One region of the Parapusillimonas sp. JC17 genome, then DNA from elsewhere that is predicted to be linked to it. Evidence: predicted binding sites of a transcription regulator. Region 1 holds the regulator's gene; the other holds the start of a gene.
The links. Region 1 encodes LexA, which represses DNA repair genes until DNA is damaged. Its sites were predicted from a motif close to ACTGTATNNNNATACAGT; they were not measured.

Region 1 (12,291 bases):
AAGCCTGTTTATTACTAGGGAAATTAGCCAGCGCTTTACCCGACTAATATAGTCAAGTATAGCAAATTCCCGACTAATTTACTAGGATATTACAGCCAGGACACAGGGCCCAAACGGCAAAAAACCGTGCGGCGCACGGTTTTTTTTAGAGTCGGACAAGTTGAAAACTAGGCCGCCTGGTATTGCAGCGCCCGCTTGCGCACCATTTCAATAACGCCCTGACAGGCGTCCTCGAGGTAATCAAGCACCTTGCCGAAACCGTCGGGACCGCCATAATAAGGATCGGGCACAGTGGCCTCTTCGAACTCGTTGGCGAAGCGCATGAGCAGCATGAGCTTGTGCTGGTATACTTTGGGGCATTGCTGCTGCAAAGCCGAAAGATTTTCCCAGTCCATGGCCAGAATCAGGTCGAATTCGCGGAAGTCATCGGCGGTGACTTGCCGCGCGACACAGTGCGAAAGTTCATACCCGCGCTTGCGCGCAGCGGCTTGGGCGCGTGCGTCGGGCGGCTCGCCGATATGAAAGCTGTGGGTGCCAGCGGAATCCACCCCCACCACCTCAGAGAGCCCCGCTTCGTCTATTAGACGGCGGAAAACACCCTCTGCGCTCGGCGAGCGGCAGATATTACCCATGCAAACGAAAAGTACCTTAGTCATCATAGACGAGAGTGTGAGGGAAAACCCGTTATATAGCAAGAGTTTTTGCAATACCACATTTATCGAATCTTATCGATTGACAATTGCAAAAACTTAATGGTGATAAGGCGTTACCGGCTAATCGCGTGAACTTTCAATAACATCGGACAGCAGGGTTCGCTGCCACGTAGCGCCTGGCTTCATGCAGCGCAACATAATGTTTCGGCGCAGGCTGAAGCGTTAATTCCTAATGGTAAACCCTAGTCTTATCGAAAGCAATACTTCAATAGCCGCCGACTAGCATCGCCGGGTGACAAGCCGGTTAAATCGGCGCACTGTTGGTGTTTTCCAACAACCCATGCATATCGGCGCCCATGCGTATCAGCTCAGCAAGGCTTTTTCCTTCAGACGATTCAGCGCATCGCGCGCGGCAGCCGCCTGCTCGAACTCCAGGTTCTTGGCGTGATCCATCATGCGCTTCTCCAGGCGCCGTATTTCCTTGGCCAGCAGCTTGTCGTCACGCAGAATCTCTGCCGGCACGTCGTCCACCATCGAGGGTGCCTCGGGCGTCGCCATGACACCGTCTATCATCTCGCGCACCGCCTTGCTGACGCCACGCGCCGTGATCCCGTGCTGCTGATTGAATGCCAGCTGCTTGTTGCGGCGCCGCTCCGTTTCGCCCATGGCCCGCTGCATCGAATCGGTAATGCGATCGGCATACAGAATGGCGCGGCCATTGAGATTGCGCGCCGCACGCCCGATGGTCTGGATCAGGCTGCGTTCGGAGCGCAGGAAGCCTTCCTTGTCCGCATCCAGAATCGCCACCAGCGACACTTCGGGAATATCGAGCCCTTCGCGCAGCAGGTTGATGCCCACCAGCACGTCGAACACGCCCAGGCGCAGATCGCGGATGATCTCCACCCGCTCGACCGTATCGATATCGGAATGCAGGTAACGCACCTTCAAGCCGTTTTCGCTCAGGTAATCGGTTAGGTCCTCGGCCATGCGCTTGGTCAGCGTGGTCACCAGCACGCGCTCCTGTACCGCGATCCGTTTCTTGATCTCGCCGAGCAGGTCGTCGACCTGGGTCAAGGCGGGCCGGACCTCCACTTCGGGGTCGACCAGCCCCGTGGGCCGGACGACCTGCTCCACCACATTGTCGGAGTGCTCTTTCTCGTAGGCCGCGGGCGTCGCGGACACGAATACGCATTGACGCATGCGGTGCTCGAACTCCTCCAGCTTGAGCGGACGGTTGTCCATGGCCGAAGGCAGCCGGAAACCAAACTGCACCAGCGTGGACTTGCGCGAGCGATCGCCACGGTACATGGCGCTGAGCTGACCCATGGTGACGTGGCTTTCGTCGATGAACATCAGGGCGTCGGCCGGCAGGTAATCGATCAGGGTCGGCGGCGGCTCGCCGGGAGCCGCGCCGGACAGATGCCGCGAGTAGTTCTCGATGCCCTTGCAAAAGCCCAGTTCCTGCAACATTTCCAAATCGAATCTTGTGCGCTGCTCCAGCCGCTGTGCCTCGACCAGCTTGCCCTCCGCAACCAGGAAGGCGGCTCGATCGCGCAACTCTTCCTTGATGGTATCGACGGCCCGCAAGACGGTTTCGCGAGGCGTCACATAATGAGAGCTGGGGAAGACCGTGAAGCGCGGTACTTTCTGCTTGATCTTGCCGGTCAGCGGGTCGAACATTTCAAGGGTTTCGATCTCGTCGTCGAACATCGTGATTCGCAGCGCCAGTTCGGCATGCTCGGCGGGAAACACGTCGACGACCTCTCCGCGCGCCCTGAAATGGCCACGCGTGAACTCGACGTCGTTGCGTTCGTACTGCATGGCCACCAGGCGCCCGAGCAATTCCTGGCGCGCGATGCGATCGCCGGCGCGCAGCGTGAGCACCATGGCGTGGTAGTCGCCGGGATTGCCGATGCCGTAAATACAGGAAACCGTGCCGACGATGATCGTATCCCGTCGCTCGAGCAGGCTCTTGGTGGCGGAAAGGCGCATCTGCTCGATGTGCTCGTTGATCGAGGAATCCTTTTCTATGAACAGGTCGCGCGCGGCCACATAGGCTTCCGGCTGGTAGTAGTCATAGTAGGAAACGAAGTATTCGACGGCATTGCGCGGAAAGAATTCGCGCATCTCCGCGTACAGCTGGGCGGCCAGCGTCTTGTTCGGCGCCAGCACGATGGCCGGGCGGCCCGTGCGGGCAATGACATTGGCCATGGTGTAGGTCTTGCCCGAGCCCGTCACCCCCAGCAGCGTCTGGTACATGAGGCCGTCGCCGATGCCTTCGACAAGCGCATCGATGGCCGCCGGCTGGTCGCCGGCCGGCGGGTAAGGCTGATAAAGCTGGAAGGGGCTGTCGGGAAACTCGATGAATCCACGCGCGTTGCTGTTCATACTTCGCTGCTCATACTAGACACCGTCAGGGTAAACCCCTTATTATCACACTATTGTTTCCAGTTCTCTACCCACCTCTTTTCCCACAAAATGAACTCACTCTTCGAATCCGTCGAACTCGCTCCGCGCGACCCCATTCTTGGCCTGAACGAACAATATAACGCCGACACCCGCCCGGGCAAGGTCAATCTTGGCGTTGGCGTGTATTACGACGACGAAGGGCGTATCCCTCTGCTGCAGGCGGTCAGCAAGGCCGAACAGGCCCGGATCGAAGCTCATGCCGCCCGCGGCTATCTGCCCATCGAAGGCATTCCCGGCTACAACAAGGGCGCGCAAACCCTGCTGCTGGGCGAGAACTCGCCCCTCGTGGCCGCCGGCCGCGTCCTTACCGCGCAGGCGCTGGGCGGCACAGGCGCCCTGAAGATCGGGGCCGACTTCCTCAAGCAGATATTGCCGGATTCCAAGGTCGCCATCAGCAACCCAAGCTGGGAAAATCATCGCGCCCTCTTCGAGCGCGCCGGGTTCACCGTCGATACCTATCCCTATTATGACGCCGGCACGCATGGCCTGGATTTCGACGCCATGCTGGCCGCTTTCCAGACCATGCCGGAAGACACCATCGTCATCCTGCATGCCTGCTGCCACAACCCCACCGGCGTCGACCCCAGCTTCGAGCAATGGACACAGATCGCCGACGTCATCAAGGCGCGCAATCTGGTTCCCTTCCTCGACATCGCCTACCAGGGCTTTGGCGAAGGCCTGGAGCAAGACGCGGCCGTAGTGCGCATGTTCGCCGAGCGCGACATGACCATGTTCATCAGCTCGTCGTTCTCCAAATCCTTCTCGCTGTACGGCGAACGCGTCGGCGCGCTGACGCTCATCACCTCCAGCAAAGAAGAAAGCGGCCGGGTGCTCAGCCAGCTGAAGCGCGTCATCCGCACCAACTACTCCAATCCGCCCACGCACGGCGGCACGGTCGTCTCCATGGTGCTGAACACGCCCGAACTCTTCGCACTGTGGGTCGACGAACTGGCGACGATGCGCGAACGCATCCGCAACATGCGCGTGCAACTGGTCGAAAAGCTGAAGGCGCAAGGCGTCAAGCAGAATTTCGATTTCGTCCTGCAGCAGCGCGGCATGTTCTCGTATTCCGGCCTTACGTCGGAACAAGTCGATCGCCTGCGCGACGAACACGGCGTCTATGCCGTGGCCAGCGGCCGCATCTGCGTGGCAGCGCTCAACAGCCGCAACATCGAATACGTCGCTCAGTCCATCGCCAAGGTTCTTGCTTGATCTTTCAAGCAAAGTGCTGCACAATCCAGACTGTATAAAAACACAGTCTGGATTGCCATGTCCGTCAAGCTCACCGCGCGTCAGCAACAAATCCTTGAACTCATACGCAGCGAAATCGCGCGGACCGGCTTTCCCCCCACCCGCGCCGAAATCGCCCGCGCACTGGGGTTCAAGTCAGCCAATGCGGCTGAAGACCACCTCAGGGCGCTCGCCCGAAAAGGCACCATAGAACTCACAGCCGGCGCATCCCGGGGCATACGCCTGCTGGATACGCCCGCAAGCACGCGGGCGGAAGCCGGCGGCGCAGGCGTACCGGCATCTTTCGTCAATTCCGTATCGCAGCTGTTCGTGCCCTTGGTGGGCCGCGTCGCGGCAGGCAGCCCCATCCTGGCGGCCGAACACGTCGAACGCGAAGTCGGCATCGAACCCTCGTTGTTCACGCAAACGCCCGACTACCTGTTGCGCGTGCGCGGCCTAAGCATGCGCGATGCCGGCATCCTCGACGGCGACTTGCTGGCGGTCCGCAAAACGCCCGACGCCCGCAACGGGCAGATCGTCGTCGCACGCCTGGGCGACGACGTCACCGTCAAACGCTTCATGCGCGCCGGCAGCCAAATCCAGCTGCTGCCCGAAAACCCGGACTTCAATCCCATCGTCGTCACAGCGCAAGACGACTTCTCGCTCGAAGGGATTGCCGTCGGGCTCATCCGCGCCACCCCACTGCATTGAAACAGGCCGGGCTGCTCGCCAGCCCCGGCCCGTTTCTCCGCCTTACAGCCATACCTCTGTGTTCATCCAGCCACCGCTGCGCCATGCCGCTGCGATGGCTTCTTCGATACTTCTCCCGCTATTGCAAAGCCTCTTCGGCCAGCGCTTCGCCTATGCATTGGGCAATGTCTTCGCGCCCCACCACGATGCCATGTTCCTGCGCGCTGTTGGCCAGCAGATCCACGACTTGTTCTTTGTCGACCATGACATGCAGGCTGGGCAGGAGACTCGCATCCAGAGCCAGAACTTTCTGCAGCGCCGCGTAGGTGTCGTAAATGCGTTCCATGGTTTTATCCTCCTGAAGTGAAACCATGGTTCGCAGTGTAGGCACCCGTGCCGGTGGTGTGAATAGCTCTAACGAGCCATATGGGTGGGCCGCAAGGGTGGACAGACCCCGAATGGGGTCGCAAAGGGGGGGGACAGACCCCGTACGGGGTCTGTCCCCTGGAAAAAGAAATGGGGTCAGGCCCCGTACGGGGTCTGACCCCAACACGGGGCCGCCAGACCGACCGATCAGTGCTTGATCAGGCCGCTGGACGTTTCCTCACCGGGCTTGGCGCTGGCGACCGCTTCAGCCGCCAATCGGGCGACTTCCTCGTCCGACAGGGGCGTAGGCATATCCTGCAGCGCAACCTCGAGCACGCGGTCGATCCACCTTACCGGGATGATCTCCAGGTGGTTCTTGACGTTGTCAGGGATCTCGGCCAGGTCCTTCACGTTTTCCTCGGGGATCATCACAACGCGGATACCGCCGCGATGCGCCGCCAGCAGCTTCTCTTTGAGGCCGCCGATGGCAAGGACTTCGCCGCGCAGCGTGATCTCGCCGGTCATGGCGACATCGGCCCGCACAGGTATGCCCGTAAGCGCGGAAACCATGGCCGTCGTGATGGCGATACCCGCGGAGGGACCGTCTTTGGGCGTTGCGCCTTCGGGGAAGTGGACATGCAGATCGCGCTTTTCAAAAGCCGTATTCGGAATGCCCCACTTCTGGGCGCGCGCCCGCACCACGGTGCGCGCGGCTTCCACCGATTCCTTCATGACATCGCCCAGCATTCCAGTGCGCGTCACCACGCCCTTGCCCGGCATGTCGGCCACTTCGATGGTAAGCAGATCGCCGCCGACCTCGGTCCAGGCCAGGCCTGTGACCTGACCCACCTTGTTTTCCTTTTCCGCCATGCCGAAGCTGTAGCGGCGCACGCCAAGGAAATCAGCGAGGTTCTCGGATGTGACCGTCACGCTTTCGAGCGGCTGGGCAGCGGAGGCTTTGGCGCCACCCTTCTTCGCGGCGGGATTCTTGGCCAGAAGCTGCTTGACCACCTTGCGGCAGATCTTGCTGATTTCGCGCTCGAGCGCCCGCACGCCGGCTTCACGGGTGTAGTAGCGCACGATATCGCGGATCGCGGACTCTTCGACGACCAGTTCGCCTTCCTGCACGCCGTTGTTCTTCATGAGCTTGGGCAGCAGGTGATCGAAGGCAATATGGACCTTCTCATCTTCCGTATAGCCGGACAGCCGGATGACCTCCATGCGATCCAGCAGCGCCGGCGGAATGTTCAGCGTATTGCTGGTTGCCACGAACATGACGTCGGACAGATCGAAATCGACTTCGATGTAGTGGTCCTGGAAGGTGTGGTTCTGTTCAGGATCCAGCACCTCGAGCAGCGCCGATGACGGGTCCCCGCGGAAGTCCGCGCCCATTTTGTCGATTTCATCGAGCAGGAAGAGCGGATTGCGCACGCCGACCTTGGTCATGTTCTGCAGGATCTTGCCCGGCATGGAACCGATGTAGGTACGGCGGTGGCCGCGGATCTCGGCTTCGTCACGCACGCCACCCAGCGCCATGCGCACGAACTTGCGGTTCGTGGCCCGCGCAATGGATTGGCCCAGCGAGGTCTTGCCGACACCGGGAGGCCCCACCAGGCACAGTATGGGCGCCTTGAGCTTGTCGACGCGCTGCTGGACGGCCAGGTACTCGACAATGCGCTCCTTGACCTTCTCGAGACCGTAGTGGTCGGCATCCAGCACGTTCTCGGCGTTCGAGATCGAATTGTTGATGCGGCTCTTTTTACGCCACGGCAGGCCGATGAGCGTATCGATGTAGTTGCGCACCACGGTGGCTTCGGCCGACATGGGCGACATGAGCTTGAGCTTCTTGAGTTCGGCCTCGACCTTCTTCTGCGCTTCCTTGGGCAGTTGGGCTGCGGCGATCTTCTTCTCGAGCTCTTCGATATCCGCGCCTTCTTCGCCTTCGCCGAGTTCCTTCTGAATGGCTTTGACCTGCTCGTTCAGATAGTAGTCGCGCTGGCTTTTCTCCATCTGCTTCTTGACGCGCCCACGGATCCGCTTTTCGACCTGGAGAATGTCGATTTCGGACTCGAGCTGCGCCAGGAGGCTTTCGAGGCGCTCCGATGTGCCGATGACTTGCAGCATTTGCTGCTTCTGTTCCAGCTTGAGCGGCAGGTGTGCGGCGATGGTGTCGGCCAGCCGGCCGGCGTCATCGATGCCGGTGAGTGAAGTGAGGATCTCTTGCGGGATCTTCTTGTTGAGCTTGACGTACTGCTCGAACTGCGCAACCACGGCGCGGCGCAGCGCTTCGGATTCGGCGCTTTCGCCTTCATCGGGCGCGACGGGAACGACGACCGCCATGAAGTGCGTGTCGGCATCGGTCACTTGCTGGATGCGCGCGCGCTGTATGCCCTCGACCAGCACTTTGACCGTGCCATCGGGCAATTTCAGCATCTGCAGGATATTCGCTGCACAACCGATGTCGTACAGGTCTTCCGGGGCGGGATCGTCTTTGCCTGCGGATTTCTGTGCTACCAGCATGATGCTGTTGCCCGCCTCCATGGCGAGCTCAAGCGCCTTGATGGAGCGCGGACGACCAACAAACAGAGGAATCACCATGTGTGGAAATACCACGACGTCGCGCAGAGGCAACAGCGGCAAGTCCGTGGGTTCCGAAGAAAGAATCTGGCTCGCAGACATAGTAATTTCCTTAAAATTTACCTCAAGATGCAAAAGGGAAGCCAGGGCCTCCCTTTTTCAGTACTACCTGTAGGTGTATGTGGCGGCTTTCCCCACGTTTTCAAGTCCCTACGCTGCTGCACCCTTCAGTTTCTTCTGGGCGTCGTCCCGACCCTTGGCTCCTTCTTCCGCGCCATCCTGATAAATGAGCATAGGCTTGCCGGAACCAGTGACGGCATTTTCGTCGAGTATTACACTTTTGACGTCCTTCTTGGAAGGAAGTTCATACATCGTCTCCAGCAAGGCCTGTTCCACGATGGAACGCAAGCCCCGCGCGCCGGTGCGGCGCTTGATGGCGCGCTTGGCGATGGCCGCGAGCGCGGCGGGCCGCACCTCGAGCTCGACCTCTTCCATCTCGAACAGTTTCTGGAACTGCTTGATCAGCGAATTCTTGGGTTCTGTAAGAATGCGGATCAGGGTGTCTTCCTGCAGTTCCTCGAGCGTTGCGACCACCGGCAGGCGCCCGACGAGCTCGGGGATGAGACCGAACTTGATGAGGTCCTCGGGCTCGACCTCGGCGAAAAGCTCGCCCACGCCGCGTTCGGTCTTGGCCCGCACGGACGCCGAGAAGCCGATGCCGGATCTTTCGGTGCGGTCGCGAATGATTTTTTCAAGCCCGTCGAAGGCACCGCCAACGATGAACAGGATATTGGTCGTATCGACCTGGACGAAGTCCTGGTTGGGATGCTTGCGCCCGCCCTGCGGAGGCACCGATGCGACCGTGCCCTCGATGAGCTTGAGCAAGGCCTGCTGAACGCCCTCGCCGGATACGTCCCGCGTGATGGACGGGTTGTCCGCCTTGCGCGAAATCTTGTCGATTTCGTCGATGTAGATGATGGCGCGCTGGGCCTTCTCGACATCGTAGTTGCAGTTCTGGAGCAGCTTCTGGACGATGTTCTCGACGTCTTCGCCGACATAGCCGGCTTCCGTCAGGGTGGTGGCGTCCGCCATCACGAAAGGCACGTCCAGCATGCGGGCAAGCGTCTGCGCCAGCAGCGTCTTGCCCGAGCCGGTAGGCCCGATCAGCAGAATGTTGCTCTTGGAGAGCTCGACGTCGCTGCCCTTGACCTCGCCGTAACGGATGCGCTTGTAGTGGTTGTATACCGCCACCGCCAGATTGCGCTTGGGTATGTCCTGCCCGATCACGTAGCCGTCAAGGAATTCCTTGATTTCCCGCGGTGTGGGCAGTTCGTTGCGTATGGCGTCGCGCGCCGCTTCCTGGCCTTCTTCGGTAATGATGTCGTTGCACAGGTCGATGCACTCGTCGCAAATGAAAACCGATGGACCCGCAATGAGCTTCTTCACTTCATGCTGGGTCTTGTTGCAGAAAGAACACCGCAAGACCTTATCGTCCGCCGATCCTTTTTTCTCGGGCATATAAATCTTCGTTCAGTTCAGTCGACAGGGGCATTGCCTGTCGGTTGTAACCGGCACGCGGAACGCCCGCGCGCCGACCGGCTGGCCTTTAGGCTTCGTCAGCGCGAGAGACCAGTACTTTGTCCACCAAACCATACGATAACGCATCTTCCGCCGACATGAAATTATCACGCTCGGTGTCTACGGCGATGCGCTCGACAGGCTGCCCGGTGTTCTGGGCCAGAATGTTGTTGAGCCGTTCGCGCAGACTGAGGATCTCGCGCGCCTGGATCTGGATGTCGGACGCCTGCCCCTGCGCACCGCCCGACGGCTGATGAATCATGATGCGGGAGTTGGGCAAGGTATAGCGCTTGCCCTTGGCGCCGGCGGCCAGCAGAAATGCGCCCATGCTTGCCGCCAGACCCGTGCACAGCGTGGACACGTCGGGCTTGACGAATTGCATGGTGTCATAAATGGCCATGCCTGCGTACACCGACCCGCCGGGCGAGTTGATGTACAGCGAGATGTCCTTGTCGGGGTTTTCGGATTCCAGGAACAGCAGCTGCGCCACCACCAGGTTGGCCGATTGGTCATTGACCGGCCCGACAAAGAAGATCACGCGCTCCCGCAGCAAGCGGGAGTAGATATCATAGGACCGCTCGCCGCGGCCGGACTGCTCTATCACGATGGGCACGTAGCCCAACCCCGTTGGGGTCACCGAGTCACCACCATACATTGATGCGTAAAAATCGGTAAATCGCGACATTTAGTTAGTCCCCATCAGTTCGTCGAAAGCGACGTCTTCGTCTGTGACCTTGGCATTCGCCAAGATGTGATCGACCACGTTGTCCTCGAGGACGATGGCCTCGATTTCAGCGCGGCGCTGGCGGTCAGACAGATAATACGCTATGACCTGCGCAGGCTGCTCGTAGTTCTGGGCGAATTCCTCGATGCGGGCGCGAACCTGCTCCGGCTTGGCCTGGAGGTCGGCGTTGCGCACCAGTTCGGACACCAGCAGGCCCAGGCGCACGCGGCGCTCGGACTCGGCCGAAAAGGCATCTGCCGGAATCGGCATGGAGTCCGCGTTGGGCACGCCGCGCTGCTTGAGCTCTTCGCGCGCGGCGGCCACACGGCTTTGCGCATCGCTTTCGACCAGCGCCTTGGGCACGTCGAAACCGCAGACGGAGACCAGGGCGTCCATGACGCTGCCCTTGGTGCGGGCTTGCGCACGGGCCTTGACCTCGCGCTCGATGTTGGCGCGCACATCGGCCACCAGCTTTTCAACATCACCCTCGGGCTGTCCCAGGGACTTGGCGAACTCGGTGTCGACTTCCGGCAATACGGCTTCGGCGACTTCGGTCACGGTGATCTTGAATTCGGCCTGTTTGCCGGCAACTTCCTTGCTGCCGTATTCCTCGGGGAACTGCAGCGGGAAGGTCTTGGTTTCGCCGGCCTTCATGCCGCGGACCGCGGTTTCGAACTCGGGCAGCATGCGGCCCTGGCCCAGCACGAAGGGGAACTTCTCGGCCGTGCCGCCTTCGAAAGCCACGCCGTCTATCGTGCCGACAAAGTCGAGCGTGACGCGATCGTCGTCCTGGGCTTCGCGGCCTTCGCGCGGCTCGTAAACCGCACGCTGCTTGCGCAGGATGTCGATGGTGCGCTGGACTTCGGCATCGCCCACCTGCACGTTGGCGCGCTTGACTTCCAATGACGACAAATCAGGAATTTCGACCTCGGGATAGACCTCGAACGTGGCGCTGAAGGCCATGGTGCCCTCTTCCACGCCTTCGTCCTTGGGCTCGAGCGAGGGCGTGCCCGCCACCCGCAGCTTCGCTTCGTCGATGACCTTGTCCAGCGAACGGCCGACTTCGCTATTGATGACGTCGTAGCGTATGCCTGGCCCGTGGCTGCGTTCGATCAGCGAAAGCGGGGCTTTGCCCGGGCGGAAACCCTGGACCTTGGCCGTACGAGCGACGCGCTTGAGTTGCGCCTGGACTTCTTTTTCTATGTCGGCGATCGAAACGACCAAATCAACTCGGCGCTCCAGGCCGGACAAAATTTCAACCTCGGGCTGCATTAGGGACCTATATAAATGAGTAATTGAAGAAATGAACAGGACATTTTACCGGAAACTCGGCGAGTCGATGAAATTGCCGGGGGTTGGAGCCGGTCCGGGGTCTGGTCTGTGTCCTCGATGGGGTCAGACCCGTGGGTCTGACCCCGGGGCAGAGAACTTGGAATGGGGTCAGACCCGCGGGTCTGACCCCATCCAATCAAACCGATTGCGCACGGATGAAAAAAAGCTATAATTGCTGGCTTCCCTTTGCGAACGTGGCGGAATTGGTAGACGCACCAGATTTAGGTTCTGGCGCCGAGAGGTGTGAGAGTTCGAGTCTCTCCGTTCGCACCACACTCTATTTCATTGACGGACTTTTCAGCCTTGGCGTCCGATACCGCCCGTTATCGGCGGCCTTGCGGAAACGGCCGGCATTAAGCAGGACTGGAACCGCGACAGTGAGCTCAAGCACATCCGACGCCACCCGTCTGCCGCCCGGAAACATTCCGGCGTCGACAAAGCTGCGCGCCTGGATGCGCCTGCCATCCGGCCGGCACCTGGACCTCATCGACCCCGACCCCAGCGCCTGGGAGCACCAAGACCTTTCAATACGCCTGTCGCGCACCTATCGCTGGGGCGGCGAGTCATGCTGGCCGCTACCCTTGTCGGTCGCCCAGCACTCCTTGCTGGTGCTGGAGTTGCGCCGTCAGGCCGGACCGCGCCGCCTTGGCGCCGCCGATGAGCTTCTTGAAC
Region 2 (12,291 bases), 2.2 Mb from region 1:
ATAACTTGTCCATCCGCCGGGGCACGCTGACGCCCGAGGAGCGGTTCAAGATCAACGAGCATATCGTCCAGACCATCATCATGCTTGATAGCCTGCCCTTCCCCGAGCACCTGAAGCGCGTCCCCGAGATCGCGGGCGCGCATCACGAGAAGCTGGACGGAACGGGCTATCCGCGCCGACTCGGAGAAAGCGATATGGGCATCGCCGAACGCATCATGACCATCGCCGACATATTCGAAGCGCTGACTGCGGCGGATCGGCCCTACAAGCCCGCAAAGACGCTGTCCGAGTCGCTGAACATACTTGCCGGCATGGCCGGCAGCCAGCATATCGACGCCCAATTGTTCCGGCTCTTCCTTACCAGCGGCGTCTATATGTCATACAGCAAGAAGTTTTTGAATCCCGATCAAATCGACGAAGTCGACATCAAACAGTATCTGCATCAGATTGATACAGTCGCATAGACCGGGCATTACTCACGGGAAGCGCTCAGCGCCTTAGCACTTTCCCTGGTCGGGCGCCGCCGGGTTCCTTGCCGTTCCATACCCGCTGCCCGTTCACCCAGACACCATTGATGCCGCGGCTTAGCTGTATCGGCTCTTCGAATGTCGCCATATCCGTCACCGTGTCGGGGTCCAGCAGAACCATGTCGGCATAATGACCTTCCAGCAGGAAGCCACGGTCGGACAGGCCATATTGCCTTGCGGCCAGGCCCGTCATGCGATGAATCGCTTGCTCGAGCGACAGAAGCCGGTGTTCCCGAACCATGGTTCTTAATACGTTGGTGAAGGTTCCCCATTGCCGGGGATGTGGATGCGGATCGAACGGGAGGCCGTCCGATCCGACCATGGTGAGCGGATGCTGAAAGATGCGGCGCACGTCTTTCGGATCCATCAGGAAATAGATGGCTCCCGCAGGGGACAGCTTGTGGAAAGCTGCCTCGTCGTCCAGGCCCCATTCCGTCTTCAGGTCCTGGAAATCGCGGCCGGCCGCCTCAGGGCAGGCTGTCGACCAGGTAATCAGAGTACGGCTGGCAATGCGGACTCGATCCAGCCTCAGCATGGTGGACGTGGCGGGATAAGGATGGCAGTCCAGGCATACAGGCTGGCACGCCGCGGCCTTGCTGATCATGTCCAGCGTTTCACGGGAGCGGCCGTGGTTTCTTTCGCCCGCCAGCTTGTGGTGAGAGAACACCACCGTGGCGTTGATGGCCCGTCCTATTGCCAGCGCCTCGTCGATGGCCGGGACGATATCGTCGGCTTCATCGCGCAGATGCGTTGCGTAGATGCCCCCGCGCTCGCGCAAAAGGCCACACACATCAATGATTTCCTCTGTCGTGGCCGCCGCGGCGGGCGGGTAGAAGGTGCCCGTGGACACACCGAAAGCCCCGGCCTCCAGCGCCTCGGACAACAGGCCGCGCATCGCGGATTTTTCGGTGTCGTTGGCTTCGCGGCCGGTATCGTCCATGACCGCCACGCGCAAGGTGGTGTGCCCCACCAGCGGCACGACGTTGACCGCCGCCGGCGAATCGCGCAAGGCGTCCAGCCACTGCTTGAACGTAGCGAAGCGGAACAGCTCGGCAGGTCCAAGCAGGTCAAGCGGCTGGGGTATGCCAGACCGGACCAGCGGCGCCAGGCTGACCCCGCAGTTGCCCGTCACCACGGTCGTGATGCCCTGCGATACCTTGGGCGTCATGTCGGGATGCGCGAGCAGATAGCCGTCGTCGTGCGTATGAGAGTCAATGAAGCCCGGTACCAGGGCCAACCCCCGGCCGTCGATCACCGGCACGCCTGCCGTGGCGTCGATATCGCCGATGCGGGCGATGCGCTCGCCCGCAACGGCCACATCGGCCTGGTAGGGCGCCTCGCCGCTACCGTCGATGACCCGGGCTCCTTTTATAACGAAATCCATTTGCATGCTCTTTTAGCGTTAACAGGCCCGGGCAGGCTGGGCGATCAATCCAGCTTCTTGATGCCCGCCGTTTCGATGATGTCCTTCCACTTGACGGTTTCGCGGTCTATCAAGCCCTTGAAGTCGGCGGCCGAACCGCCGCCCGGCTCGGCGCCCAGCGTGGCCAGACCTTCGATGACCGCCGGCGCCTTCAAGGCCTGCTGTATCGCCAGGTTCAATTTGTTGACCACCTCGGCAGGCGTTCCCTTGGGCGCGACCACGCCTCCCCACGAAATGGTCTCATAGCCCTTCACCCCCGCCTCGTCCACGGTGGGCACGTCGGGCAACAACGGCAAACGCTTGGTGCTGCTCACCCCCAATGCGCGGGCCTTGCCGCTCTTGACCAGGGGAATGGCTTCCGAGGAGTTTGAAAACATGTAGTCCAACCGGCCGCCCAGCAAGTCCTGCAGCGCGGCCGGCCCGCTGTTGTAGGGAATGAACGCGACGTCGATGCCGCCCAGGCTTTTGAAGAGTTCCCCGCCCATATGGCCGGTGGTTCCTATGCCCGATGCGCCGTAAGACATCTTGCCGGGCGCCTTCTTGGCGCGTTCGAGCAGGTCGGCGACGCTTTTGATGGGGGAGTCGGCCGGCACGATGAGCACATTGTAGATACTGAAGAAATGGATGACGGGTTCCAGATCGGCGTCCACGTCATAAGACAGCTTGTTGAACAGAGCCCGGTTCACCGCCAGCGTATTGATGTTGCCGTAGCCGATGGTATAGCCGTCGGGCTGCGCCCGCTTGATCTGGACGATGCCGATGCTGCCGGCCGCGCCCGGCTTGTTCTCGACCACGAACGAAGCACCGAGATCCTTGGATATCTGGTTCATCACGGTGCGCGACAGTACATCGGGCGAACCGCCGGCGGCCGATGGCACCACAAACGTAACCGGCCTGCTTGGCCATTCCTGGGCGACGCTGGCTGCGCCCAACAACATGCCGGACCCTATGAGCAATGCGCCAACTGCGCGACGAGCGATACGCTGCATGACTTGTCTCCTCTTATATATGTTCGAGAGACCGAGCGTATCACCGGCATGCCGCGATGCCCTCATCGAAAAACATCACGACGATATAATCCAGCGTTATCGACAATGCGGGGCGGCGCGATGGAAGACGATGATTTTTCCGACGAAAACCTGACGCATCCGACCGGGGCTCGGCCGCCTCTCAGCCTGCGGCAGATAGAGGTCTTCCGCAACATCATGATGGCAGGGTCGATCAGCGGCGCCGGCCGCATCCTCCATGTCTCGCAGCCCGCCATCAGCCGCGTGCTGGCCCTGACGGAAAGCCGGCTGGGCTACCGCCTCTTCGAGCGCAGCCGCGGGCGGCTGCTTCCCACACCCGAGGCGCGCCGACTGTATGCGGAAGTGGAAGAAGTCTATAACGGTATCCAGCGCGTCAATCACCTTGCGGCCTCCCTGGGCGAAGCCGGGTCGGGAATCCTGAAGATCATCTCTAGCGCGAGCTTCGGCCAGAATCTCATTCCGCGGGCGCTCGCGGGCTTCCAGGCCCGAAATGCCCACGCTCAAGTGGACTACCGCAGCGTCACCTTCGATGAACAGGTCGGCTATTTCCTCAGCGGGGAAGCCGATGTCGGCGTCTCCATGGCTCCGCCCGACCACCCGCACCTGAAATCGACACTGCTCGGCCACATGGAAATCGTATGCATTCTGCCGGAAGGCCACCCGCTGGGCGAAAAGACGGTAATCCGGCCGGACGACTTTCTTCGCGGCGCCTGGATAGGCTATCCGCCCGGTGCGCCACTCAGCCGGGCATTGCTGGCTTTCTTCGGAGATGCCGGCCCTCCCTGTCCGGCCGCGATCGAAGTGCATTCTCCCGTCACGGCGCATGCCTTCGCACAGCATGGGCTGGGGCCGGCTCTGGTCGACGCCAGCTGCTTGCCCAAGGGACCCAGCTCCCTGATGATCCGCCCCATCGAGCCGCGCGCCGCCATCGAGATCTGGGCGACCCGTCCCGATCTCACGCCGCTGTCATTGCTGGGGCGCCGCTTCCTGTCCGCAGTGAAAAGCCTGCTGGATCCGGCGCAGCCATAGCAAATCGTCGCTTGCCCATAACCTTCGTCTATCGGCATCGACATGCTTTGCACACGGCGGCATGATGTCGCTTTCTGAAGCCGAAGGAGGAAGGCGAAATGGTTGATAAAGGAAGGCGCAGGCTGGGATTGGCGGTGGCGCAGATGGGCCCGGTGCAACTGGCCGATACGCGCCGCGAAGTGGTTGCCAGGCTGCTGGACATGATGCGCGAAGCTCACGGCCGCAAGGCGGATCTTGTCGTGTTTCCAGAACTCGCCTTGACCACTTTCTTTCCCCGCTACTGGATGAGCCAGGAAGAAGCGCAGGCCCGCTATTTCGAGACCGACATGCCGGGCCCCGAAACCCAGGCGTTGTTCGATGAAGCCCGCAAGCTGGGCATCGGCTTCTATCTTGGCTATGCCGAGCTCACGGCCGAAGGCAGGCCCTTCAATACGTCCATACTCGTGGACAAGGCCGGCCGGATCGTCGGCAAGTACCGGAAGATCCACCTTCCAGGTCACGATGACCACAAAGCGGATGCGCCCTTCCAGCACCTCGAAAAAAAGTATTTCAACGTAGGCGACAAGACGTTCGGCGTCTGGGACACGCTGGGCGCCAAGATCGGCATGTGCTTGTGCAACGACAGGCGCTGGCCCGAGACCTGGCGCGTCATGTCGCTGCAAGGCGCGGAGGTTGTGGTGCTTGGCTATAATACGCCCTCGCTGAACATCCACTGGCCCGAACCCGTGCACCTGCGCATGCATCACCATCTCGTGACCCTGCAGGCAAGCGCCTACCAGAACTGCGTCTGGGCGGCGGCGGCGGCGAAATGCGGCTACGAAGACGGCCACCACATGATAGGCGGATCGGTCATCGTCGCGCCCACAGGCGAGATCGTGGCCCAGGCCAGCACCGAAGAAGACGAGGTGATCATGGTCGACGCCGACCTGAGCCTGGGCGACACCTTCCGCAAGCATGTATTCGATTTCGCGCGGCACCGGCGGCCGGAGCATTACTCGCTCATCGTCGAGCGGACCGGCCCCGGAGATCCTCTGCCCTGACTTATTGGGGGTCAGGCCCCGTACCTTTATGGGGGGTCAGACCCCGTACGGGGTCTGACCCCTGCGTTTCACGGAACGGAGTCGGGCCCCGTACGGGGTCTGACCCCTGGCTCCTAGTCCTCTTCGACGAAAGCCTCTTCGCGTTTTTTCCGTATCGAAGGCAGCGCAACCAGCACGACCAGGGCAAGGGCAGCCAACAGCAGCGACATGGACAGGGGCCTGGTGACGAAGGTCGTGAAATCTCCGCGGGCCAGCAGCATGGCCCGGCGGAAGTTCTCTTCCATCATTGGTCCCAGCACCAGACCCAGCAGCAGGGGCGCCCCCTCGCAGCCAAGCTTCATCCATATATAGCCCACCATGCCGAAGGCGGCTGTGACCCATATGTCGAACACGTTGTAATTGAGCGTATAGACGCCAATGGTGCAGAACACCAGAATTGCCGGAAACAGCACGCGATACGGTACGTTCAGCAATTTGACCCACAATCCGACCAGCGGCAGGTTCAGGATCACCAGCATCATGTTGCCGATCCACATCGAAACAATCAGCCCCCAGAACAAGTCCGGGTGGCTGGACATCACCTGCGGGCCAGGTTGGATGTTGTGAATCATCATGGCCCCTATCATCAACGCAGTAACCGCGTTGCCAGGAATCCCGAGCGTCAGCAAAGGGATGAACGAAGCTTGTGATCCTGCGTTGTTGGCGGACTCGGGCCCCGCCAATCCCGCCGGGTGGCCTCGGCCGAAGCGCTCCGGTGTCTTCGACAGCTTTTTCTCTAGCGTATAGGATGCGAAAGAAGACAGCACCGCACCGCCCCCGGGCAGAATGCCAAGCGCGCACCCGACGGCCGTACCCCGCACGCAAGCGGGCCAGGCTTCCTTGAACTCTTGCTTGTTGGGGTACAGCGAACCGATTTTTCCGGTCAGGCTGACCCGCTTGTCCTTGAGCTCGAGGTTGCTCATGATTTCCGCGAAACCGAATACACCCATGGCGACCGCCGCAAAGTCGATGCCGTCCTGAAGTTCGGGAATTCCAAAGTCGTAGCGCGCCACGCCGGAGTTCACGTCCGTTCCCACCATGCCCAGCAGCAAGCCCAGCAAGATCATGCAGACCGCTTTCGGGAGCGATCCCGACGCCAGCACGACCGCGCCGATCAGGCCCAGCACCATCAGCGAGAAGTATTCCGCTGGTCCGAACTTGAATGCGACCTCAGCCAAAGGCGGCGCAAACCCGGCGATCACGATCGTTGCCACGCATCCGGCGAAAAAGGATCCCAGTGCGGCGATGGCCAATGCCGCACCCGCCCTGCCGTTGCGCGCCATCTGGTGGCCATCGAGCACCGTCACGACTGCCGCCGTCTCGCCGGGAAGTGCCACCAAGATGGCCGTGGTCGACCCGCCATAGGCCGCACCGTAGTAGATGCCCGCCAGCATGATCAGGCCCGCCACCGGCGGCAGAACGTAGGTGATGGGCAGCAGCATCGCTATCGTCGGCACTGGCCCAATACCGGGCAGCACGCCGATCAAGGTTCCCAATAAGCAGCCCAGAAGGCAATATGCCAGGTTTTGCAGAGTGAACGCTACCGAAAATCCCAGCGCCAGGTGCTCAAGTAAATCCATAGGTAATCCTTAGGTATTTGGCAGATATCCAAGGGGCCAGACCCTATCCGGGGTCCGGCCCCGACTGGATAACGATGTATCAGGCCGTAAATAGATCGGATTACGACATAATAGGGCGCTTGCACCCAGACATGAACCCAGGTTTCCCCTTAGATTTCCTGGGATCAGACCCCGCACGGGGTCTGATCCCAGCTCCGGATTCACCAGTGAGTCGGCACGGCGTTTGCTCGTTCTCGCCATTCGGTCCACCACGGGGAACTCTCATGACCACCAAGCACGACAATGACGCCAAGGCCGCCGCGGCCAAGCAAAGAAGCATCCAGGACCAACAGGATGCAAAGGACGAAGACAAGAAAAAAAAGGGCGGCGAAGGCAAGGGCAGCCCTGCTCAGACGGGCGCACGCCGGCATCCCGAGCCGCCTTTGCCCGAACAGCATCTGGACAAGCCCGGCCTTGAGAAAGACCTTGAATTGAAGCCCCAGTTCGAAGCCCCGATGTACAAGGGCAGCGGCAAGCTGGAAGGCCTGACGGCATTGGTTACGGGCGGAGACTCCGGCATCGGCAGAGCGGTCGCCGTATTATTCGCACGGGAAGGCGCCGATGTGGCGATCGTCCATCTGGATGAGGCGCAAGATGCCGAAGAAACCCGTCGTCACGTCGAAGCCGAAGGGAGAAAATGCTTGATACTCAAAGGAGACGTCAAGGACCGGGCATTCTGCGAAAAAGCGGTAAGTGAAACAGTGAATGCCTTTGGGAAGCTAGACGTCCTCGTCAATAACGCGGCCTTCCAGGAGCACGCCGATTCCCTGCTCGACATCACCGACGAGCGCTTCGATGAAACCATGCGCACCAATGTCTATGGATACTTCCATATGGCGCGCGCCGCCTTGCCGCATCTGAAGCCCGGTTCATCCATCATCAATACCGGTTCGGTGACCGGCCTGCGCGGGCAAGCACAGTTGCTGGATTATTCGACGACCAAGGGCGCAATACATGCTTTCACCATGTCGCTGGCCGGCAACCTCGCTGAAAAAGGGATAAGAGTGAATGCCGTGGCGCCCGGTCCGGTATGGACGCCTTTGAATCCCGCTGATCAGCCGGCGGAAAAAATCAAGTCTTTCGGCAGCAAAACGGCGCTGGGCCGGCCGGCCCAGCCTGAAGAAATTTCACCCGCCTATGTATTTCTTGCGTCGCCGGCCTGCTCCAGCTATATCACCGGCATCGTCCTGCCCATCACTGGAAGCCCAGGGTGAAGCCTGTCAGTGTCCCTTGAAGCGCGGAGCACGCTTTTCCTTGAATGCGTTGACCCCTTCTACGGCATCTTCGCTTTTGGCAATGGCTTCCAGCTGGCGCTTTTGGGGATAGTAAGTATCCATGGGGCTGTGCGGCAAGGTCTGCCGCGCGAGGCTTTTCATGGTTTGCACCACCAGAGGCGCGTTGGACGCGATCTTTCGGGCCAGCTCAATGGCCACCTCGACCTGCTGGCCGACCGGGCAGACTTTATTGATGAACCCGATTTCATAAGCGCGCTGCGCGCTCGCTCATCGGATGTGGCAAAACGTTCCCAGGCGGCGAAGAATTTCGCCGACTATTTGATGCGGCAGTTCAATAACTGACGGAAGCCCTTTACAGCCGCCCGCCAAAGAAGTGGATGTCTTCCAGCGCCATTTTCAACGTGGACAGTGCATCGAGCGCCCTATAGGGCAGTGATACATGCTTGATGGAATTCGGCAGTTCGGGCTCGAAGGGATTGATGCGTATCAACGGCGCCTTCTGGCGCTCGCCGAACTGTCGCACCACGGGCAGAGCGGTCCCTGCGCCCAACTCGATCACTATCGGTCTTTCCGTATCCCATAACCAGGTATTGAGCCGCATGCGCTGTTGCATGCTGCGGGCTTCGATCCAATCCAGGTCCTCGAACATCAGGATGTTGGGGCGTGCCAGCCCGCCACAATTCGGGCAGGCCGGAGGTTCGTTCATGAGCAGGCATTGTTCGTCGTCGACAGCCGGCTCGAACCGCTCGGCGGGCCAGATGTCCGGGCTACAGCTATCGAGGCACTGCAGATAATGGATGGAGCCATGGCACTCGACGACCCGGTCATCGGGAAAGTCAGCCTTCTGGAAGTGCCCATCGACATTGCTGGTGAACACAAAAGCTTTGTGGCGAAGACGGGAGGCAATCTGATGCAGGATATGGAAGCCCTCGTGGGGCGACGTCTTTCGGTACAGGTTGAGGCGATGCCCATAGAAGCCCCAGCCGAGCTCGGGCCGGACACGGAAGTGCCGGGGCGACGCCATTTCCTCGAAAACGATTCCAGACGCCTTGAGCGCGGGATAGCGTTGCCAGAATCCTTGCGCACCGCGGAAGTCGGGCAGCCCCGAATCGACTCCCATGCCGGCCCCAGCGGTTATCAATAAAGCATCGGCATGGCTGATGAGCTGGGCGGCCTTGACGAATTCGTAATCGTGGATCCCCATAACCAGGCCCTTGCTGATATTTTTCAAATATAAACATATATGAACAAACCGTAAAACTCAACCCCCGGCCATGATGAAGTCTCAAAATAGCGGAAGCTGCCGGGTGGCGGACGCAGGCCTGCGGAATTGGGTGGTGTCGAGTTCGACCCGGCGCGCATTCAAGCCGAACCTGGTACAGGCTTTTTGAAATCGCTGCCTGAGCAGATCGGCGAAGACACCGGTGCCCCGCATGCGTGTGGAGAATTCGGACTCGTACACTTTGCCGCCATGCATCTGGCGCAGCTGGTTCATGACGTGGGCTTCTTTCAAGGGATAGTGGGCGCGCAGCCATTCAATGAACAAATCGGCGACCTCGCGCGGCAGGCGCAGCAATGCGTACCAGGCGTCCAGCGCTCCCGCTTCCGCCGCCTGGCCGAGAATGCGTTCCATGTCGTGGTCGGTCAACGCGGGAACGACGGGCGCCACCAGTACGCCGGTTGGCACGCCTGACCGGCTCAGGACATGCATGGCCTCCATACGGGCGGCAGGAGTGCTGGCGCGAGGCTCGAGCGTGCGCGCGATATGCCGGTCGAGCGTTCCAATGGACATGAACACGCGCAGCAAACGCCGGTTCGCCATGCTTGCCAAGAGATCGAGGTCTTTGGTGATCGACGCGGACTTGGTCGTGATCGCCACCGGATGATGGAAGTCGTCCAGCACACGCAATATTGCGCGAGTGATGCCCAAGCGCCTTTCGATGGGCTGATAGGGGTCGGTATTGCTGCCCAGCACGATCAGCCGCGGTCGATAAGAAGGCTTGGAAAGTTCCTCGCGCAACACTTCGGCCGCATTGCTCTTGGCATACAGCCGCGTTTCGAAATCCAGGCCTGGAGACAGATTCAGGTAAGCATGGCTGGGGCGGGCATAGCAGTAGATGCAGCCGTGCTCGCATCCGCGGTAAGGATTGATGGATTGTTCGAACGGAATATCGGGCGATGTGTTTCGCGTAATGATGGAACGCGCGGTTTCGGCAGTGACCGTTGTGTCGGGACGCGCGGGGAGGTCGTCAGCGGCCGGCCAATCGTCGTCGAAAGCCTCTCGGGTATGGGCTTCGAAGCGCGAGTTCCTGTTGGACAGGCTGCCCCTGCCCTTGATGGGGATGTGCATGATGGCCTCCTTATGCTGTATAAATATACAGCATAAGGAGGCCATCGATTCAAGGGGTCAGACCCCGTACGGGGTCTGACCCCATCCTGACCCCCATCCTGACCTTTTCCCGGCCACTTGTCCCGTCTCATGAACTTGTATACCCTCTGGCCAGCGAATCCTGACAATTCTTCCATACGCGATGGGGCCGACATGTACGAATCAAAAGACGAACCTTTACTGCATGCCAGGCATTTCACGCTGCGCATGCTGAAGCATCTTGGGCTTGCCATGGCCGTTGTCGCCATGGCCTTGGCAATAGGCGTGTTCGGCCATCTTTGGCTCGAACCCATACACTGGCACGACGCCTTCCTGAACATCTCGCTGATACTCGCCGGAATAGGTCCTTTCGTACTGCCTGCGACGGCGGCGGGGAAAATCTTCTTTGCCTTCTACAGCATACTGGTCGGCCTCGTGTTCGTCGGCACTCTGGGGCTCGTCCTGGCCCCGTTGGCACACCGGCTGATACACAAGTTCCATTTGAGTGACGAGGACTGAATACCCGGGGTCGCACCCCATATGGGGTGCGACCCCACAAATCGTGCAAGGATCAAACGAAGGGGGTCAGACCCCGTACGGGGTCTGACCCCTCCCCGCCTTTCAATCGCGAGAGAACGGCCGGCCGTGAAAATCCAGCGTGATCAGGTTGCCGTCGAGCTGCCCCATGCCCGGCGCATTCAAAGGCATGCCGGGCGCAGCAACGCCATTGACCGTGGGCGCCGCCAAAAGCTTGCGTACTGCCGTCGCCGGCACATGGCCTTCGACGACCTGCCCGCTTCCTTCAATGACCGCCGTATGGCAGGATGCCAATTCGGCCGGAACGCCCAGTTTCTGCTTGATGGCCGCCATCTGGGTCGTCTTGATGGCCTTGACATCAAAACCCGAATCACGCATGTGATCCACCCACCCGGCACAGCAGCCGCAATTAGGGTCCTGAAAGACGGTAAGGGAATCGCCTTGCGCATGGGCAACCGACGCCGCCGCAGCCAAGGCCAAGGCAAGAAGGCCTGCTTTCATTTGATGATCCTGGAAATAATCGCGGCGCACACGGCGCCGCCGTTGCTGGTTATCGCATCCTGGGATTCGGCCCGAATCACGGTTTGAGAACCACCTTGATGCACCCGTCCAGTTTATCCCGAAACGTCGTGTACATATCGGGGCCCTGGTTCAGTCCGACCTTATGCGTAATGACAAACGACGGGTCAATGCGCCCTTCCAGGATATGTCCAAGCAACAGATCGGTCCAGCGTTTCACGTGAGTCTGGCCCATGCGCCAGGTAAGACCCTTGTTCATCGAAGCCCCGAACGGAATCTTGTCGATGAGGCCGCCGTATACGCCCGGCACCGACAATATGCCCGCCGGGCGGCAGACATAAATCATTTCCCTCAGCACATGTGGACGATCCGTTTCCAGCATGACGGCCTGTTTGACGCGATCATAGATCGCATCAAAAGATCGTGTCGCATGCGACTCCATGCCGACCGCATCTATGCATTTCTCCGGCCCTTTTCCGCGCGTTATATCCCCCAATCGGTCCAGCACGCTTTCCTCATCGAAATTGATCGTGATCGCACCCGCATCCCGCGCCATGGCCAGGCGCTCCGGCACTCGATCTATGACGACTACCTTTTCCGCGCCCATAAGCATGGCGCTTCGCAGCGCCATCTGACCAACCGGCCCCGCCCCCCAGATCGCAACCGTGTCGCTGGATTCAATATCGCACTGGGCGGCCGCCTGCCAGCCCGTCGGAAGGATGTCCCCCAGAAAAAGCGCCTGCTCGTCAGTAAGGCTATCCGGCACCCGTATATGCGTGGTGTCCGCAAACGGCACGCGCACATACTCTGCCTGCCCGCCAGGATAGCCGCCGGTAAGATGCGTGTAGCCAAAAAGACCTGCACAGCTATGGCCGAACAGTTTCGCGGCCGCTTCGGCATTGCGGTTTGTTCGTTCGCAAACCGCAT

Region 2: a site for LexA is predicted at 10,305-10,322, ahead of ACSBPU_RS21435 (PA0069 family radical SAM protein). Genes of this name have one in related genera too.

Annotation. Positions count from the first base shown of each region.
Region 1 covers NZ_CP197474.1:1,962,725-1,975,015, reverse strand. Annotated here, with positions in the region: gene ACSBPU_RS09560 (low molecular weight phosphotyrosine protein phosphatase) at 168-659, opposite strand; gene uvrB (excinuclease ABC subunit UvrB) at 1,017-3,041, opposite strand; gene ACSBPU_RS09550 (amino acid aminotransferase) at 3,132-4,334, shown strand; gene lexA (transcriptional repressor LexA) at 4,392-5,063, shown strand; gene ACSBPU_RS09540 (hypothetical protein) at 5,182-5,388, opposite strand; gene lon (endopeptidase La) at 5,616-8,087, opposite strand; gene clpX (ATP-dependent Clp protease ATP-binding subunit ClpX) at 8,196-9,503, opposite strand; gene clpP (ATP-dependent Clp endopeptidase proteolytic subunit ClpP) at 9,592-10,248, opposite strand; gene tig (trigger factor) at 10,249-11,559, opposite strand; tRNA gene ACSBPU_RS09515 (tRNA-Leu) at 11,808-11,892, shown strand; gene ACSBPU_RS09510 (phosphohydrolase) at 12,072-12,291, shown strand, end outside.
Region 2 covers NZ_CP197474.1:4,472,947-4,485,237, forward strand. Annotated here, with positions in the region: gene ACSBPU_RS21390 (HD domain-containing phosphohydrolase) at 1-464, shown strand, start outside; gene ACSBPU_RS21395 (N-acyl-D-amino-acid deacylase family protein) at 490-1,917, opposite strand; gene ACSBPU_RS21400 (Bug family tripartite tricarboxylate transporter substrate binding protein) at 1,956-2,939, opposite strand; gene ACSBPU_RS21405 (LysR family transcriptional regulator) at 3,060-4,007, shown strand; gene ACSBPU_RS21410 (N-carbamoyl-D-amino-acid hydrolase) at 4,106-5,047, shown strand; gene ACSBPU_RS21415 (tripartite tricarboxylate transporter permease) at 5,161-6,666, opposite strand; gene ACSBPU_RS21420 (SDR family oxidoreductase) at 6,930-7,919, shown strand; gene ACSBPU_RS21425 (enoyl-CoA hydratase-related protein) at 7,926-8,183, opposite strand; gene ACSBPU_RS21430 (SIR2 family NAD-dependent protein deacylase) at 8,293-9,144, opposite strand; gene ACSBPU_RS21435 (PA0069 family radical SAM protein) at 9,226-10,290, opposite strand; gene ACSBPU_RS21440 (two pore domain potassium channel family protein) at 10,483-10,827, shown strand; gene ACSBPU_RS21445 (DUF411 domain-containing protein) at 10,930-11,346, opposite strand; gene ACSBPU_RS21450 (zinc-dependent alcohol dehydrogenase) at 11,423-12,291, opposite strand, start outside.